Regions from separate parts of the Bordetella holmesii genome, predicted to be linked through region 1. Evidence: predicted binding sites of a transcription regulator. Region 1 holds the regulator's gene; each other region holds the start of a gene.
The links. Region 1 encodes sigma-54, which starts transcription at its own class of promoters, with help from an activator protein. Its sites were predicted from a motif close to TGGCANGNAANCTGCTTT; they were not measured.
Positions count from the first base shown of each region.

Region 1 (4,524 bases):
CCGACACGGCCGCCGCGTACGGGACACCGTACAGCGAGGGCGGCGGCAATGCCGCGGCGTCTCAGCCGGCGACTTCCATCTGGCTTTGCAGATAGTTTTGCAGGCCAACCTGATCGATCAGGCCGATCTGGGTTTCGAGGTAGTCGATGTGATCCTCGGTATCGTCCAGAATGCCTTGCAGCAGGTCGCGCGAGACGTAGTCACGCACGGACTCGCAGTAGGCGATGCCGTCTTTCAACGTGGCCTGGGCGGTCTGTTCGACCTTGAGATCACAGGCCAGCAATTCGGGCACGTCTTCACCGATCAGCAGCTTGTGCAGATCCTGCAGATTGGGCAGGCCGTCGAGCATGAAGATGCGTTCGATCAGGCGATCGGCATGCTTCATTTCTTCGATGGACTCTTCGTATTCGTGTTTGCCGAGTTTATTCAGGCCCCAGTGATTCAGCATGCGTGCGTGCAGAAAATACTGGTTGATAGCCGTCAGTTCGTTGGTCAGTTGCTTGTTCAGAAACTGAATAACCGTTTTATCGCCTTTCATATTTATGGACTCCTTGATCTGGCGGGGCCGCTAGCTTGAGCGTGGAACCCCGGCAGACTAACATCCCGGCAATGCCTCGCATAGTGTTTGCCCGCATTTGGTAAATCGCTTTGCGAGTGCAATAAGAAAGCGATAAAAGAATGAGAATGAATCTCTGTTTTTAATGCAATGTCCGCGCGATGACGCATTGACGTGCGCTGCGGCGCCATGGCGGACGAAAACACGTGCGTATTTGCAGGCGGAACGGCCGGCAAAATCCCCCGGCAATGCCCCATTTACACCGCGAATTCGCCACCGACAATAAACAACAAACTCAGACGTTGCGTCGTGTCGCCAGCCAGATCCCGAAGGCAATGGGCACAATGCCCAGCATGTCGAGCCACGAAACGGGTTCTCGCAACACCAGCCAGCCGAAGAACAGGCCCAACGGCGGCATGAGGAAATGCAACGCGCTGGCCGAGGTGGCGCTGCTGCGGCCCAGGATCAGAAACCACAGGTAGTAGCTGCCCATGGAGACCGCCACAATGGTGTAGCTCATGCTCAGCACGAGGCTTAACGTCAACCGCGCCTGCTCAAGCGTCTCGTAATGCAGGGCAAAAGGCCAAAGCGCCACGCCAGCGGCCAGCGCCTGCACTCCCGTGGCCATCCAGAGATTGGCGGCAGGCTTGAGTTTCTTGTAGGCCAGCGTACCGGCGACCAACGCGATCAGGCCGCCGAGCACGAGCAAGGTGCCATGGACGTCCTCATGCGCGCCGGCACCGGCCAAGCGAGAACGCAGCATGACCACGACGCCAGCCAGCCCGAGCAGTAGCCCGACCAATTTTCGCCAACCCAGCCGCTCGCCCAACACGGGCCCGGCCAAGATGCCGATGAGCAACGGGTTGGTGCTGATCAGCACCGACGTAAAGGCCGAGGACAACGTGGCCATGCCGCTCCAACTCAAACCCAGATAAAGCGCGTTGTTCAATAACCCCAAGCCAATCAGCGCGGCCAGGTCGCGGCGTGATGGCAGACGCAAGCCGCCCGTCAATGCCGCCATACCCATCATCAACACTCCTGCGATGCAGAATCGTACGGCCAGCAAGGTCAGAGGAGGGCAGTCGCGAACGGCGATCTTGGCCGCTGCGAAGGCAGAGCTCCATAGCACACAGAAAAGCGCGATGGAGCCCCAGGCCGTGCGTTCGGGCGCGGCGGCGGCGGATGAATCGACGCTGGTTTTCATGGCTGAGGCAGGTAGGGAGAATGCAAGGCATTCTCCACCGGCCGAGCCACTATGACAAACCCAAGGTGGGAAGTGGCCGCCTGCAACAGACGAAAAAAACGCCCCGCAGGGCGTCTTGACGGGCGCGCACCGCCTTCAGGCGGCGGCCACCAGGGGAATGGGAAACGTATTGGCTGCAGGCCGGTCGGCTTCGAGCATGGCCGCGGGGGGATTGGCCGGCACGGCAATGGAGCGCACGTCGCACACGCTGGAGGCGCGTCCGCCGGGAAGATATTCGCTGGCCGTGGCGGCGCAGCAACCGCAGCAGGAGGCAACTCCCAGCTCGAATTGCAGATCGCCCAACGAATTAGCGCCCGCATCCACGCAGGCGCGGACTTGGCGTTCGGTAACGGCATTGCATATGCAAACGTACATGCGAATGATTATCGACAAAAATTAAAGCGCAAGCAAGCCAGCCAGCCAGCCAGCCGGAAAATATTTTTCAGCCTGGCGCCCCGCACGCAACTCCTTGAAAAAAGTGACGAATCACCCCCCGTGCGACTCGACCCGCTGCCACCACGGGTTCAGCGCGCGGCGGCCTGGGCCTTGCGCACGGCGGCCGGGGCAATGCGCAAGGCCTCGCGGTATTTGGCCACGGTGCGGCGGGCAATGACGATGCCCTGACCGGCCAGGCGCTCCATGATTTGGCTATCCGAAAGCGGCTTGGCACGGTTTTCGTCGGCCACCATCTGCCGGATGTGCTCCTGAACGGCCGTCGCCGAGGCCGAATCACCGCTGTCCATGGCCACGCCCGTGCCGAAAAATCGTTTGAGCTCCATGGTCCCAAACGGAGTGAGCATGTACTTCTGCGTGGTGGCCCGCGAGATCGTCGACTCGTGCAGCCCGAGCTCGCCCGCGATGTCTTTGAGAATGAGCGGCCGCATCGCCGCCGGGCCACGGGTGAAGAACTCGGCCCGGTGCGCGACGATGGCCTGCGCGACGCGCAAAATGGTGTCGAAGCGCTGTTCGACATTGCGGATCATCCAGCGCGCCTGCTGAAGCTGGGCATTCAGCCCGGCATAGGCAGCCTCGCGCTGATTGGACAGCATTTGCGCGTACAGGCCGTTGACCTGCAGGCGCGGCATCACCGCGCTATTGAGCACCGCCTGCCAGCCTTGCCGCGTTTTGCGCACCAGCACATCGGGCACGGCGTACTCCGCCGCAGGCACCGTCCAGGCCCGGCCCGGCCGGGGCTCGAGCCGAACGATCAGCGCCCGCGCGGCGCGCAGCGTGGCCTCATCGACGCGCAGCATCTCCCGCAGGCGCGCCGGATTACCGGTGGCCAGCAGCGCCAGATGCTGGCCACAGAGTTCGCGCGCGCACCCCAGCACGGCGGGCGATGCGGCTTCGGGCAGCCGCGCGACGTCAGGATGGCGCAATTGCAACAGCAAGCACTCGGCCATGTCGCGCGCACCGATGCCGGTTGGGTCGAAGGACTGCACCAAGCTCAGCGCCGCACGCAGCTCATCCTCATCGACCTCGAGCTCGGCGGGCAGCCATTGCAGGATTTCACTCAGCGGCGAACCGAGATAGCCGTTATCGTCCAGCTCGTCGATGAGCAATGCGGCCAGCGCGGCGTCGCGCACACCGGCGCGGGTCAGCGCCAGTTGCTGCAACAGATGCTCGCGCAAAGTGTCGCTGCGGGCCGGCGAGTCGCTGTCCTCATCGGGGTATACGCCGCCCGAACCCGGCATGTCGTCAAACCGGATTTCCGTGTCCGTCACCGAATCGGCAGTGTCGAGACTGGCTTCGCGCTGCGGATCGCTGTCGATCTGCTCGGCCGGCGTTTCGTCGCGTTCGAGCAACGGATTCTCTGCCAGGGCTTGAGAGATTTCGGCCTCAAGATCCAGCGAAGACAGCTGCAGCAGCCGGATGGACTGTTGCAGTTGCGGGGTCAGGGTCAAATGCTGACCAGGCCGAAGTTCTAAGGCGGGACGACTCATAGGTACAATATTTTGCATGATGAATCCCACTTCGCCCGAACGCATTCGCCAGGATGGCCGACTGATAGGTCAAACGTTGCTCAAACTGGCGCTTGCGCGACTGGTGTTCAGGGCAATCGTGCTGGCTGTCATTGCCATCGTCTGGTTGCTCGCCAGCTCCTGGCTCCTCGGCTTCGGGAAAACCCTTGCCTTCGACGGCCTGCACAGCATGGGCCAGCAAACCGTCGATATGCTCGCCCGGGTCAATCCGTATTTCTGGTGGGGTGTGGTCCTCATCTGGACGCTGATCGTGTTCTTCAGCACACGCAGCTGGCTGTATGGCAGTCTAGCCGCCGGCAGGGCGCAGGTCGTCCCGCGCGACGTCCTGGCGCAACTGCGGTCGCGGCTCAGTGAAGAGGCCGTGGATGTGCTGCGCTGGGTCTGGGGAGATCGCGAAGAACCTTTCACGGTAGGCGACTTGCAACGCAGCCGCCGTGAGTTGCGCCACAACCGGATCGGCAAGATCGCCCTGGTCCGCGAACAGGCCGCCATTCTGGATCTGCCCGGCAGCACGCCGCGTGAACCGATGCCGGAATCTGCGCGCGCAGGCGTGCATCAGGCCAGTCGCCCGGCCGAACGCGAGCGCTCGCCGCAACCCATCATCGAGGCGCCACGCGCCAGCGCGCCGCGTGAGCCAGGCCGCTCGCCCTGGCGCCAGGAAGACGGCCCGCGCGAACCCAGCCTGGGGCCGGATCGCTGACCTGGTTGCGCGTTCGATTTGCGCGCCGCGCCGAAATATGTTT
Region 1 covers NZ_CP085973.1:3,329,491-3,334,014, forward strand. The annotation lists gene bfr (bacterioferritin) at 62-538, opposite strand; gene LK440_RS16050 (DMT family transporter) at 852-1,760, opposite strand; gene LK440_RS16055 ((2Fe-2S)-binding protein) at 1,896-2,174, opposite strand; gene rpoN (RNA polymerase factor sigma-54) at 2,324-3,742, opposite strand; gene LK440_RS16065 (hypothetical protein) at 3,759-4,481, shown strand.

Region 2 (4,524 bases), 1.1 Mb from region 1:
GCTCTTTGCGAACCTGAGCGCGATCGAGAACGTGATGATTGGCAGGCATGCCCGCACGCGCTGCGGCGTGCTCGGAGCGGTATTTCGGTCCCGCGCGCAGCGCATCGAAGAGGCGGCCATTGAGCAGCGCGCGCATGAGTTGCTCGACTACGTCGGCATCGGCCCGCGTGCCAATGACCTCGCCCGCTCTCTTCCCTATGGAGACCAGCGCCGACTCGAGATCGCGCGCGCGCTGGCCACCGATCCTAGACTGTTGGCCCTTGACGAACCGGCTGCCGGCATGAACGCCTCCGAGACGTTGGTGCTGCGCCAGCTGATCGAGAAAATCCGCGACGACGGCATCACCGTGCTGCTCATCGAGCACGATATGAAGCTGGTCATGGGGTTGTGCGATCGCGTACTCGTGCTGGAGTACGGCAAGGTGTTGTCGATGGGGCGGCCTGCCGACGTCCAGCGAGATCCCAAGGTCATCGAAGCCTACCTGGGTGCGGGAGCGGCCACGGATCCCTTGTTGCATCTTTCAACGGAGCAGCCTTCATGACGCAGGCCTTGCTTGAACTACGCGGCCTGGAAGTGGCTTATGGCGGCATTCGTGCCGTTCGCGGTATTGATCTACATGTTCAGACTGGCGAGCTGGTCTGCCTGATTGGCGCCAACGGCGCCGGAAAAAGCACCACGCTGCGGGCCATCTGCGGCCTGGTGCCGGCTGCCGCTGGCGAGATTCACTATGAGGGGCAGCCCATCACGGGAGCAAAGTCCTTTGAGCTCGTGCGGCGCGGCCTGGTGATGGTCCCTGAAGGGCGTGGCATTTTCGGGCAATTGACTATCGAAGAAAATCTTGCCATGGGCGCTTATGTGCGTCGAGATGCCCAGCAGGTGCGCGAGGACACGGAAAAAGTGTTTGCGCTCTTTCCGCGGTTGGCTGAGCGCCGTCGCCAGGCCGCCGGCACGCTGTCGGGCGGCGAGCAGCAGATGGTGGCCATGGGACGGGCAATGATTGCGCGTCCCAAGCTGCTTTTGCTCGATGAGCCATCCATGGGGCTGGCACCGCTCATGGTGGACAAGGTCTTCGAAGTGGTGCGCAGCATTGCTGCGCAAGGCGTGACCATTTTGCTCATCGAGCAGAACGCCCGGCTGGCGTTGGAGCACGCCGATCGCGGCTACGTGATGGAGTCAGGTGAGATCACATTGACAGGTCCGGCGCGTGGCATGCTGGACGACCCCAAGGTGCGCGCTGCCTACTTGGGTGAAGTGCACGATCAGGCCTGAGCCTGTTGCACAGGCGGTGCGGCCGGTGGGCGATCGTGGCGCAGCCCCTAGCGCTGCCGCCAGACCGGTCGGGGTTGCCAGCACGAAGGCTGGCAACTGCCAGATATCTCGCATACCGCAGCCGCCATCCAGGCGGCGGCAGCGGCCCCAAGTGAGTGATCGGCAATGATTCAGCCAATGCCAGCGGGACATCACGTCCGTCGATGACTTCGGAGGCGTGGGCAGGACGAGGCTATCCCCTCGAGATCGAAAAAGAATATTGCGGGGGCGGGTCGGGCAACGTGGATGCGTGCTGGCTTTCGATAATGCACAACGGCGTCCCGGAGGACGCCGTTGTGGTGTCATGGCAGCCGACGGGGCCGGCTGCGCAGGTAGATCAGCTGTGATAGGCCGATTCACCGTGGCTGGTGACATCCAGCCCTTCGCGCTCTTGATCTTCCGGTACGCGCAGACCAAACACGGCATTGGCGATTTTGTAGGCAACGAAGGCAACCACACCGGACCAGACGATGGTCAGCAGGATGCTTTCGAGCTGGACCCAAACTTGGCCCAAAATGAGCGACGTGCTGTCCAGGCCCGGGCCGCCGAGCGCCTTGGCGTTGAACACACCGGTGAGCAGGGCGCCGATGATGCCGCCCACTCCATGTACGCCAAAGACGTCCAGCGCATCGTCGGCACGCAGCATACGCTTGAGGCCATTGACGCCCCAGACGCAGATCACGCCGGCGACCACGCCGATGATGAAGGCGCCCATGGGACCGACCAGACCGGCCGCGGGAGTGATGCCGACCAGGCCCGCGACAGCACCCGAGGCTGCGCCCAGAACGGAAGGCTTGCCCTTGATGGACCATTCCGTAGCGACCCAGGCCAACACGGCCGCAGCAGTGGCGATCATGGTGTTGAAGAAGGCCAGGGTGGCCGTTTCGTTGGCGGCCAAGGCCGAACCGGCGTTGAAGCCGAACCAGCCCACCCACAGCAACATCGCGCCGGTATAGGTCATGGGCAGGTTGTGCGGCTGTATCGCTTCACGGCCGTAGCCCACGCGCTTGCCGATCACGTGGGCACCCACCAGGCCGGCTACGCCAGCGTTGATGTGCACGACGGTACCGCCTGCGAAGTCTAGCGCCCCATGAGCATTGAGCAGACCAGGGGCCGTCTCGGAGGCAAACCAGACCATGTGTGCGATGGGGATGTAGGCAAACGTGAACCAGATCACCGTGAACAGCAGCACCGCCGAGAAGCGAGCGCGTTCGGCAAAGCTGCCGACGATCAGCGCGCAGGTGATGCCCGCGAATGTTGCCTGGAAGGAAGCGAACAGCAGCTCGGTCAGCGTGGCCGACATCGCATATTTGCCGTCTGTCACAGTGAACATGCCGGAGAAGAAAGCCCGCGACAGTCCGCCGAAGAAGGCGTTGCCTTCGGTAAAGGCCAAGGAGTAGCCGTAAATGAACCACAGCACGACGGCCAGCACGAAGGCGCACAACACCTGCATGAGAACCGACAACACGTTCTTGCTACGCACCAGGCCACCGTAGAACAGGGCCAAACCCGGCACGGCCATCATCAGCACGAGCAGGGTCGACACCATCAACCAGGAGATATCCGCTTTATCCATTTTTCATGGCTCCAATAGGGTCTTGATTCTTTTTCTTGCGTTCGTTCTCAGAGGGCGGCTTCGCCGGCCTCACCGGTGCGGATGCGAATGACTTGCTCCAGCGCAGCGGTGAAGATCTTTCCGTCCCCGATCTTGCCGGTGCGGGCTGCTTGCTCGATCGCTTCGACGACCTGGTCGACGAGGTGGTCGGGTACTGCGGCCTCGACCCGCAGCTTGGGCAGAAAATCAACGGCGTACTCCGCGCCGCGGTAGAGCTCGGTGTGACCTTTCTGGCGTCCGAAGCCCTTGACTTCAGTGACAGTCAGACCCTGGACACCGATCCCGGACAGCGCCACCCGCACTTCGTCCAGCTTGAATGGCTTGATGATGGCGATGACAAGTTTCATGGCTTATTCCTCTCATGGTTGCACGTGGGCATGGAGATTGAAGCAAGTTCCATGCCACCTTTTCTGTCCCGGTGCCTGGGCGAGGAAACCGCTTTGGGAGGCACCGCCGTTGCGCGTTGGCACCAAAGCAGTGCGTATGTGCGAGCATTTCGCATCAATGCAGTGCGCAAGCTTTGCGCACCTTGCATGCGGCGATGATGGGTGATGCGGTGCCGGGGGGGCCGTAGAAGTGTTGCAAATTGCTGGGCTAGCTGTGAACTGTCAATAGGTTGTATTCGTCCAGGTTGAGTCTGGAGATGGGTACAGCGCGCCCGATGCCTTGGTGGGGTCGATGCCAGTTGTAGTGGTGTAGCCAGGATTTCATGGCATCGGCTCGGTGTTGGGAGTTCTGGTAGGTGTGAGCGTAAGCCCACTCACGCAAGGCCGACTGGATGAAGCGTTCGGCCTTGCCATTGGTCTGTGGGCGGTAAGGTCGGGTAAAGCGGTGCTTGATGCCCAGCTCATGGCACAGCGCGGCGAAGGCGCGGCTGCGAAAGGCCGAGCCATTGTCGGTGAGCAAGCGCTGGATGGTCACGCCCAGGCGCTGGTAGTAGGCCACTGCGTCCTTGAGGAACTGGACGGCGCTGGGGAAGCGCTCGTCGGGGTGGATGTCGGTGAAGGCCACGCGGGCGTGGTCATCGATGGCCACGAAGACGAAGTCCCAGCCGGCCCCCTCAACGGTATCGCGTCGGTTGCCCGTGACCCGGTGGCCAGGGCGCTGGATACGTCCCAGCTTCTTGATGTCGATGTGCAGCAGATCGCCGGGGGCCTGATGCTCGTAGCGCACCACCGGCTCGGCCGGCTCCAGGTCGGCCAGGTGCGACAGACCGGCGCGGGCCAGGACGCGGCTGACGGTGCTGGCTGACACGCCCAGCGCCTGGGCGATGCGCGCTTGGGTCAGCCGCTTGCGGCGCAGCTCCACGATAGCCAGCGCCTTGGCCGGCGCAATCGCTCGGGGCGAGACCGTCGGGCGCGAGGACGCATCGGCCAAGCCCGCCTGGCCCTGAGCCAGAAAGCGGCCCAGCCATTTGCGCACAGTCGGCGCGGTGACCCCATAGGCGCGGGCCGCTTCAGGCACACAAACTTGATGGGCGATCAATTGCTGGACCATTTCGAGGCGACGTAGGAAGGTCAATCGGGCATGCTTATGGGTGTTCATCCGGCCGGGCTCCTTGAGTGAACTGGGGGGTTGGCGATTTCCAGTTTCTCAAATCC
Region 2 covers NZ_CP085973.1:2,196,113-2,200,636, reverse strand. The annotation lists gene LK440_RS10595 (ABC transporter ATP-binding protein) at 1-541, shown strand, start outside; gene LK440_RS10590 (ABC transporter ATP-binding protein) at 538-1,269, shown strand; gene amt (ammonium transporter) at 1,646-2,884, opposite strand; gene LK440_RS10580 (P-II family nitrogen regulator) at 2,932-3,270, opposite strand; gene LK440_RS10575 (IS481-like element IS481 family transposase) at 3,518-4,468, opposite strand.
Region 2: LK440_RS10580 (P-II family nitrogen regulator) is a predicted target of sigma-54. The motif match lies at 3,310-3,327, and genes of this name have one in related genera.

Region 3 (4,524 bases), 1.2 Mb from region 1:
CGCACGCTGGGCAAAGCCGCCGCTGTCGGCAGCCTGCGCCAGTTGGCTGCGCTGCGCGTGGGCGTCCATGCCCCCACGAATCATCCAGGCCGCGCTACCGCTGACTGCAGCGATCAATACCCCCGCGGCCAGCGCCCAGCCCCAGTTGCGGGCAGGTGCGGCTCGCAGCGGCAGGCGCAAGGGCAAGGGCTCGTCCATGACCCCATCGAGGTGCTTATGCAACAGAGCCTTCTGTCGCGACCAGCCTTCGACTTGGCGCTGGGCAGCCTCGTTGCCCGCCAGGTAGGCCAGCACCTGCTGCCTTCTGGCAGGAGTCAACTGTCCATCGACCAGGGCATGAAGGTCGGCCTCGGCAATCGGAGCGCCACCGGCAAGAGAATCGTCTTTCATGGTTTGATGCGGTGCAAAGTGGCCGCAACCCGCGTGGGCGGTGCCTCGGCCAGCAAAGCGGCAAGCCGCTCACGGGCTCGCGACAGGCGCGACATGACGGTGCCTATCGGCACGTCCAGAACACGGGCCGCTTCCTCATAGCTGAACTCCTCCACCGAGATCAGCAAAATAATGGCGCGTTGGTCGGCCGACAGTCGGGCCAAAGAGCGGTCGAGATCGCGCACGGCCAGACCGTCATCCTGCGTGGGGCGCGCAGGCAAGTCCTGCAGAGCCGTCTCGCCGGCGAGCTCGGGCTGGCGCTTTTGCGCGCGCAGCCCGTCGATGAAATGGTTGTGCATGATGCCGAACATCCAGGCCCGCAGCTCGCCACGGCGCTGCCAGCGCGAATAGCGGCGCCAGGCCCGCTCCAGCGTGTCCTGCACCAGATCATCGGCCCGATCACGATCGCCCGTCAGCCCCCGCGCATAGCGCCGCAGGCTGGGAATGCAGGCCACGATCAGGGCTTCGATATCGCCGGACATGAGAATCCCTTATCAGGGCTTCACAATGTGCCACACGTCCTTGACGTTGTCGCCCGCTTTCTCGCCGGCCTTGCTGTCTTTGGCAAAGAGGTACAGCGGTTTGCCTTTATAGGCCCACTGTTTGCTGCCATCGTCGCGTGTGACGATGCTCCAGTCTCCCTGTGCGTTGGCGCCGGCCGGCGCGACCAATGGCGGCCACGCCTTGGCGCACGCATCGTTGCATACGCTCTTGCCGCTACCGGCACTGTCCTTGTCAAAGGTGTATAGCGTCATGCCCTTGGCATCGACCAGCATGCCGGCTTCGGCCTTGGCCGGCGCCTGCGCTTGAGCACCGCCGGCGATCAGGCTCAGGCCCACCAGGGCCAGGTAAGCGTAATGTCGTTTCATCGTCTCGCTCCTAGAGTGGAAGTCAGGTGTTGCGAAACCATAGACGTCGGCTCGGGGGCCGATATTCCCTGACACCCCGAAAAAATCTCTGTGCCCGCCGCACGACCTCACCCAGGATCGCGATAGGCATCGTCTCGACCATGATGCTGCGCCTCTGAGTCAGCGCTGAGCGTCGGCGACAAAAGCGCGCCACCCCCCATAAGCGGTGATGTCGCGCGCGCCCTGCAGTCCGTAAGGCTCGCAGATAAAGCCTTTGACCTGGCGGCCGTCGGCCAGCTCCAGCGTGCCTATGCCCAACGGCGCGGAGATCAACGCCACGAATGACCCGAAATGCACACTGGGCACGTCCCAAAGCTCCACGTCGATACTCGCCCCCTCGTGCTCCCCGCGCACCAGGCCCGGCTTTGGCGGCGTCGTATTGGCCAGCGCATAAAGGCGATAGCGGGCGGCCGTTCGCGTCTGCTCCGCCAACGTCGCCTGCCGTGAGATCAACTGATGATTGAGCGGCATGCCACTCAGATGCGCACCGACCACGGCTACGCGGACGGTATCGACCGAGATCGGCAGCACGTCGGCAGGCGGCAATGGCCTGCCAGTAGCACCCATGGGTAGATCCAACGCACGCTGCCAGCGTTGACCAAACGCGGCCAATCCGTGGTCCTGCCAGGTCAGACCAATAAACGTGATACCCGCAGGCAAGCCGTCGTCGCGCATGCCCGCTGGTACGGCTAGCGCCGACAGGTCGGCCAAGTTGGCAAAGTTGGTGTAGAAACCCAACCGTGAATTGAGCGTCACCGGATCGGCCTGCAACTGCTCTATGCGATAAATGGAAGGCGATGTCGGCACGACCAGCGCATCGAAGCCTGCCAGTGTGTCCTGAATTCGTCGGGCCAGCGCGGCGCGGCGATACTCGGCAACGAAGGCATCGGTGGCGCTGAAGTTTTGGGCCTGCTCCACAATGCCGCGCACCACCGGATCCATCGCCTCGGGCTGGTCACGCCAGACCGACTGGACGGCGGCAAAGCGCTCGGCGACCCAGGGACCCTGATACAGCAACGTGGCCAATTCTTCGAAAGGCGTGAAGTCGATCGCCTCGATATGCACGCCCATCTGACGCAAGCGCTCCAGGGCTTCCTCATGCACGCGGCGAGCCGCCTCATCGCCAAAAAATTCGCATTGCGCCGGCACCGCCACGCGCGCTGGCGCCTGCCAGGAGATGCGCGCGCCCAATGGCTCGGCGCGCGAGTAAGGGTCCGCACCGTCGAAGCCACCCGCAATGTCCGCCACCGCGAGGGCGTCCTCGACGGTCAGCGCAAAAACCGAGACGCAATCCAGCGTCCGGCAGGCCGGCACGACGCCTGCCGTGCTGAGCCACCCTCGGGTAGGCTTTAAGCCCACAATGTTGTTGAACCCGGCGGGTACGCGCCCGGAGCCGGCGGTATCCGTGCCCAACGAGAACGGCACCAAACCGCGCGCGACCACCGAGGCCGAGCCCGAGCTCGAGCCGCCGCTGATGTAGTCTGCATCGAACGTATTGCGCACGGGTCCATGTGGAGAGCGCGTACCCACCAGACCGGTAGCAAACTGATCAAGGTTGGTCTTGCCCACCAGGATGGCACCGGCCGAGCGCAATCTGCTCACCACGGTGGCATCCGTATCCGGCACATAAGAAAACGTCGGGCAGGCCGCCGTCGTGGGCCAGCCCTGCGCGTCGATATTATCCTTGACCGCAAAGGGCACGCCATATAGCGGCAAACGCTCCCTATCTCCGCCGGCGCGATGCAGCAGCCGTGCCAGACCTGACAATTGATCCGCCAGCCCGGCCGCGCTCAGGCCGGCAATCCAGGCGTTGTCATGACCGCTGTCCGCCGTAAAAGCAGCGAGTAGCGCTTCGGGCGTAGCACCCTCACGGTACGCCTGGCGCCATTGCGCCAAGGTCCATCCCAGGATTGGTGCGGCGTATGTATTCATGCTGGAATCCTTTCTTGTGTACAAGTCTGGATACGCAAGCAAGCGCCATGCCACCTCTGCATGCCACTGCCAAACAGGCGTGTTCGCCGAAGCGATTTTTCCAATGGCCCCCCCGGCCTAGGCCGGCGGCTGAGGCCACGCGGCCCCACCTGGCCCGGCCTGTGCCGTGCACCTGGCCAGGCACGGCAGGCGGGCGGATCGCGCACTGTTGTTGTGCTGCACGCACCATACCGGCCCTGCCGCCATCGCCCAGGGGCTCCTGCGATGCGGGCGGCCGGGCCGTGCGGCAGGCCCGATCAGCCAGCCGCGCCATCCAGCTGCTATCTAGTCGCGAAAGTTGTCGAACTGCAGCGGCAGGTCGACATCCGTCTTGCGCAGCAACTGCATGACGGCTTGCAGATCGTCGCGCTTCTTGCCCGTGATGCGCAGCTTGTCGCCGTTGATCTGGCTTTCGACTTTGACTTTGCTCGCCTTGATGGCGGCGACCAGCTTCTTGGCCGTGGCCTGCTCGATGCCCTGCTTGACGGTGACCTTCTGGCGCGCTCCCCCCAGGTTCTCGAGCGGGGCATCCTCCTCCAGGCAACGCACGTCAATATTGCGAGCCGACAGGCGGCCGCGCAAGATATCGAGCATCTGCTTGAGTTGAAAGGTGCTGGAGGCTATCTGATTGACGACATAGCCCTCCAGCTCAAACTTGGCATTGGCGCCCTTGAAATCGAAACGGGTGGACAACTCCCGGTTGGCCTGGTCCACCGCATTGGTCAGCTCGTGCTTGTCGACCTCGGAAACCACGTCAAAACTCGACATGAAACAAATCCTGAAGAAAGCTCTGAAACGGCCGGGCAGCCTGCCCGGCCTCCTGAACGCCAGTTTAAGACGAATTCATGAGCCTTGCCCCCCGCGCCAGTATGATGAAGACTTTCGTCTCTTCCAAGGCAAGGCCATGGTCTACAACGTGGTGAAACTGCTGCATGTGCTGGCCGTCATTTTCTGGCTCGGCGGCATGGCCTATACCTTGTTTTTCGTGCGGCCGGCGCTGGCCTGTCTGCCGCCGCCCCTACGGCTGCAGACGTTGCGCGGCCTGCTGGCGCGGTTTCTGGGCGCGGTACTGGCAGCCATCCTGATTGCCCTGGCAAGCGGGGCGTGGATGCTGGCGGATGTCGCCTCTCAGGTACGAGCCACCGGCGGCAGTCTGAACATCCCGCCTGCCTGGCACCTCATGGCCGGGCTGGGCGTGGTCATGGCCGCGATCTAT
Region 3 covers NZ_CP085973.1:2,089,847-2,094,370, forward strand. The annotation lists gene LK440_RS10040 (anti-sigma factor family protein) at 1-390, opposite strand, end outside; gene LK440_RS10045 (RNA polymerase sigma factor) at 387-911, opposite strand; gene LK440_RS10050 (COG4315 family predicted lipoprotein) at 924-1,298, opposite strand; gene atzF (allophanate hydrolase) at 1,458-3,269, opposite strand; gene LK440_RS10060 (YajQ family cyclic di-GMP-binding protein) at 3,594-4,076, opposite strand; gene LK440_RS10065 (CopD family protein) at 4,075-4,524, shown strand, end outside.
Region 3: atzF (allophanate hydrolase) is a predicted target of sigma-54. The motif match lies at 3,305-3,322, and genes of this name have one in related genera.

Region 4 (4,524 bases), 1.7 Mb from region 1:
GGGGGTTTCGGAATCTAGCAACGGGTTCATGCTTGGGCAAAAGAATGGCCGCTGGCAGCGGCAAAGATCCCATCATGAAGGCAGTTTGTGTCGTGATTGTTTCCATTTGTTATGGTCTGGATATTTACCGATAGCGAAGGGCCGCCTGCAGCCAGCAGCATTCTCATTGCCGGGGCTGCCTGAGCGCCTGGCCCGACTACAATAGGGACCATGTCTTCTGTCATCCCTACTTCTTTACGCCGCATCGTGCTGGCGTCCAACAATCCCGGCAAGCTGCGCGAGTTTGCCGCGCTGTTTGCGCCGCTGGGCATCGAGCTCGTCCCGCAAGGCGAGTTGGGCGTGTCTGAAGCCGAAGAGCCGCATCTCACATTTGTCGAGAACGCTCTGGCCAAGGCGCGGCATGCGAGCCTGGCTACCGGCCTGCCCGCATTGGCTGACGACTCCGGTCTCTGTGTGCATGCCCTGGCGGGTGCGCCCGGCGTGTATTCGGCCCGGTACGCCCAGCGCGAGACCGGTGCCGTCAAGGCTGACTCAGCCAATAACGCCTTGCTGCTTGAAAGGCTGCAAGGGCAGGCTGACCGGCGTGCCTGGTATGTGGCGCTGTTGGTCTTGGTGCGCCACGCCGAGGATCCCTGTCCGTTGATTGGCGAGGGGCATTGGCACGGTGAGATCGCCCAGGCGCCCGCCGGCGAACACGGGTTTGGGTACGATCCCTACTTCTACTTGCCCGATCTGGGGCGCACCGCCGCCCAACTGCCGCCGGCCAAGAAGAACGCGGTCAGCCATCGGGCGCGCGCGCTGAGCGTGGTTCTGAGCAAGTTGCAGGCACTCTGAGCGGCATGGCCATTACTATTCCTATCCGGCTGGACGGTGCCCCCGTGCCCCGATCAGCCGTATTGCTGCCCGCAGGCTCGGCGCTGACCAGCCTGCCACCGCTTTCGGTATATGTGCACGTGCCCTGGTGTGTGCGCAAATGCCCCTATTGCGACTTCAATTCGCATGCCGTGCCAGGCAAGGATATTCCTGAGCGGGCCTATCTCGACGCTTTGCGCGCGGACCTGGAGCAATCCCTGCCGCTGATCTGGGGGCGGCAGGTCATATCCGTGTTCATTGGCGGCGGCACTCCCAGCCTGCTTTCCTCGGCCGGATTGGACGAGTTGCTGGCCATGCTGCGGGCCTGCCTGAACCTATGGCCCGACGCCGAAATCACCATGGAAGCGAACCCGGGGACGGCGGAAGCGGGGCGCTTCATGGACTATGGTGCCAGCGGTGTGAACCGGCTGTCACTGGGCATCCAGAGTTTTGACGATACCCAGTTGCGCAAACTGGGACGGATTCATGATGCCAACCAGGCACGCGCGGCCATCGATATGGCGCAACGGGCCGTGCCACGCGTCAATCTGGACCTGATGTTTGCGCTGCCGGGTCAGGACCTCGACGCCTGTCTTGACGATGTACGTCAGGCGCTGGGGTTTGGCACCGAGCACCTGTCCATGTATCACCTGACGCTGGAGCCCAATACGGTCTTTGCCAAGTACCCGCCCGAAGTCCCGGACGACGATCTCAGCGCGCTCATGCAGGATGCGGTAAAGGCGACGCTGGGCGAGGCCGGGTTGGCCCGCTACGAGGTGTCGGCATACGCACGGGCTGGGGGGCGCAGCAAACACAATGTCAATTACTGGGAATTCGGAGACTATCTCGGCTTAGGGCCAGGGGCTCACGGGAAGCTGTCTTTTCACGACCGCATCATTCGCCAAGCCCGTCATCGCAATCCGGAATCCTGGATGGCCAAAGCCATGGCGCAGGATGGCAGCCACATTGCCGAGTCCCGCCAGGTCGGGCAGCAAGAGCTGCCTTTTGAGTTCATGCTCAATGCACTGCGTTTGAAGGACGGGGTGGCAGCCAGCACCTTTTCCGAGCGTACTGGCTTGTCGCTGGCCGGTATTGCGCACCAATTGGAGGCGGCCACGCAGCGCGGCCTGCTTGACGCCGACCCGACGCGTTTGCGCGCCACTGCCCTGGGTTGGCGCTTCCTGAATGATCTGCAGGAAATCTTCCTGTAAACAAAACGCACCACAATGAGGCAATCATGCCCTGTATTTTGCACAACAATGGTGCTAAATTGAGCTCGGCTTGTGTTCTGCCTCGGGATTTCCCCAGGGATAAACCTGGCACGCATATTGCTTTAGCTTTCTAGGCCTGTCGGGCACTATGCCCGTGACGCTTTTACCCAATGGAGATGACATGGCAAGCCCACAAGACGTTCTCAAACAGATCGCCGATAACGAAGTCAAGTTCGTAGATTTCCGCTTCACCGATACGCTCGGTCGCGAGCACCACGTCTCGGTGCCTGCCCACACTGTCGATGAAGACAAGCTGGAAAGCGGCCAGGCTTTCGATGGTTCGTCGATCCCGGGCTGGAAGGGCATCGAAGTTTCCGACATGCTGCTCATTCCCGACGTCAATACCGCCAATCTGGATCCGTTCCGCGAAGAAGCGACGATGATCCTGACCTGCGACGCCGTCGAACCCTCCGACATGAAGGGCTACGACCGCGACCCGCGCTCGCTGGCCAAGCGCGCCGAAGCCTACCTGAAGTCCTCAGGCCTGGGCGATACCGCCTTCTTCGGTCCGGAACCCGAGTTCTTCGTCTTCGATGGCGTGACCTGGAACACCGACATGTCCGGCACCTTCGTCAAGATCAAGTCCGAAGAGGCCCCGTGGTCCTCCGGCCTGGAGTTCGAAGGCGGCAACATGGGCCACCGTCCGGGTCTCAAGGGCGGCTACTTCCCCGTTCCCCCTGTCGATTCCTTCCAGGACATGCGTTCGGAAATGTGCCTGTTGATGGAACAGATGGGCGTGCCGGTTGAAGTGCACCACCACGAAGTGGCTGCTCCCGGCCAACTCGAAATCGGTACCAAGTTCAGCACGCTGGTTACCCGCGGTGACTGGAACCAGATCGTCAAGTACGTGATCCACAACGTGGCCCACGCCTATGGCAAGACCGCCACCTTCATGCCCAAGCCCATCGTCGGCGACAACGGTTCCGGCATGCACGTGCACCAATCCATCTGGAAGGATGGTCAGAACCTGTTCGCAGGCAATGGCTATGCTGGTCTGTCTGACTTTGCTCTGTACTACATCGGCGGCATCATCAAGCACGCTCGTGCCCTGAACGCCATCACCAACCCCGGCACCAACTCCTACAAGCGTCTGGTCCCGCACTTCGAAGCCCCGGTCAAACTGGCTTACTCGGCCCGCAACCGTTCGGCCTCGATCCGCATTCCTTACGTGGGCAACCCCAAGGGCCGCCGTATCGAAACCCGCTTCCCGGATCCCCTGGCCAATCCCTACCTGGCCTTCTCGGCCTTGATGATGGCTGGTCTGGACGGTGTGCAGAACAAGATTCACCCCGGCGATCCCGCCGACAAGAATCTGTACGATCTGCCGCCGGAAGAGGATGCAAAGATCCCGAGGGTGTGCGCTTCGCTGGAAGAGGCTCTGGCCGCTCTGGACAAGGATCGCGAGTTCCTGACCCGTGGCGGTGTGTTCAGCAATGAAATGCTGGATGCGTACATCGAACTCAAGATGGCTGACGTCACGCGCCTGCGCATGACGACCCATCCGGTCGAGTTCGACATGTACTACAGCCTGTAATACACCGAGGCTGAAGACCCCGTCCGCTTGCGTGGGCGGAGTCTGCTAGGGGCGGGTCATTCGACCCGCCGACTTTCCCGCCCCGGAGCCCACATGACGAATGTAGATGCCTTTGAGTTGCTTGCCACCTCCGTTTTCCTGTTGAACGAGCGTGGCCATATCGAGTATGCCAATGCCGCTGCCGAGGATCTCTTCGGCCGATCCCGCAAACAGTTGCGCGGCCAGGCAGCGCCCACGCTGTTTGACCACCCAGAAGCCTTACAGAATTCCATAGATGGCGCCGTCGGCGGCAAATTTTCCGACGTACGTCAACTGTCTTCCTTGCGCCGCGCCAACGAATCGATCGAAGTCAACGTGACGACGGTTTCCTGCCCGGGCCAGCGCTGGCCTGTGTTGGTCGAGACGCGCGAGATCGAGCAGCGAGTGCTGGCCGACCGCAATCATCGCCTGGTCGACGAGATCGAGTCCCATCGTGAGCTGCTGCGCAATCTTGCCCACGAGGTCAAGAATCCTCTGGGCGGTCTGCGTGGCGCAGCGCAGTTGCTGGAAGCCGAGCTGCCTAGCCCGGCGCTGGCTGAGTACACCCAAGTCATTATTTCCGAGGCCGACCGCTTGCAGGCTCTGGTGGATCGCCTGAGCGGTCCGCAACGCGTGCCGCTGCATGCGCGCCCGGTCAATATTCACGAAATCTGCGAGCGCGTATGCGCGCTCATTCAGGCCGAGTTCCGTGATGACGTCGGCATTGTGCGCGACTACGACGCTTCCATGCCTGACGTGCAGGGTGACGCTGCGCGCCTGATGCAGGCCGTGCTCAACGTGGCGCGCAATGCAGCCCAGGAACTGGTGCTGCAAAAACCCGGCTCCGGT
Region 4 covers NZ_CP085973.1:1,375,311-1,379,834, forward strand. The annotation lists gene LK440_RS06525 (EAL domain-containing protein) at 1-30, opposite strand, end outside; gene rdgB (RdgB/HAM1 family non-canonical purine NTP pyrophosphatase) at 211-834, shown strand; gene hemW (radical SAM family heme chaperone HemW) at 840-2,063, shown strand; gene glnA (type I glutamate--ammonia ligase) at 2,245-3,657, shown strand; gene glnL (nitrogen regulation protein NR(II)) at 3,751-4,524, shown strand, end outside.
Region 4: glnA (type I glutamate--ammonia ligase) is a predicted target of sigma-54. The motif match lies at 2,170-2,187, and genes of this name have one in related genera.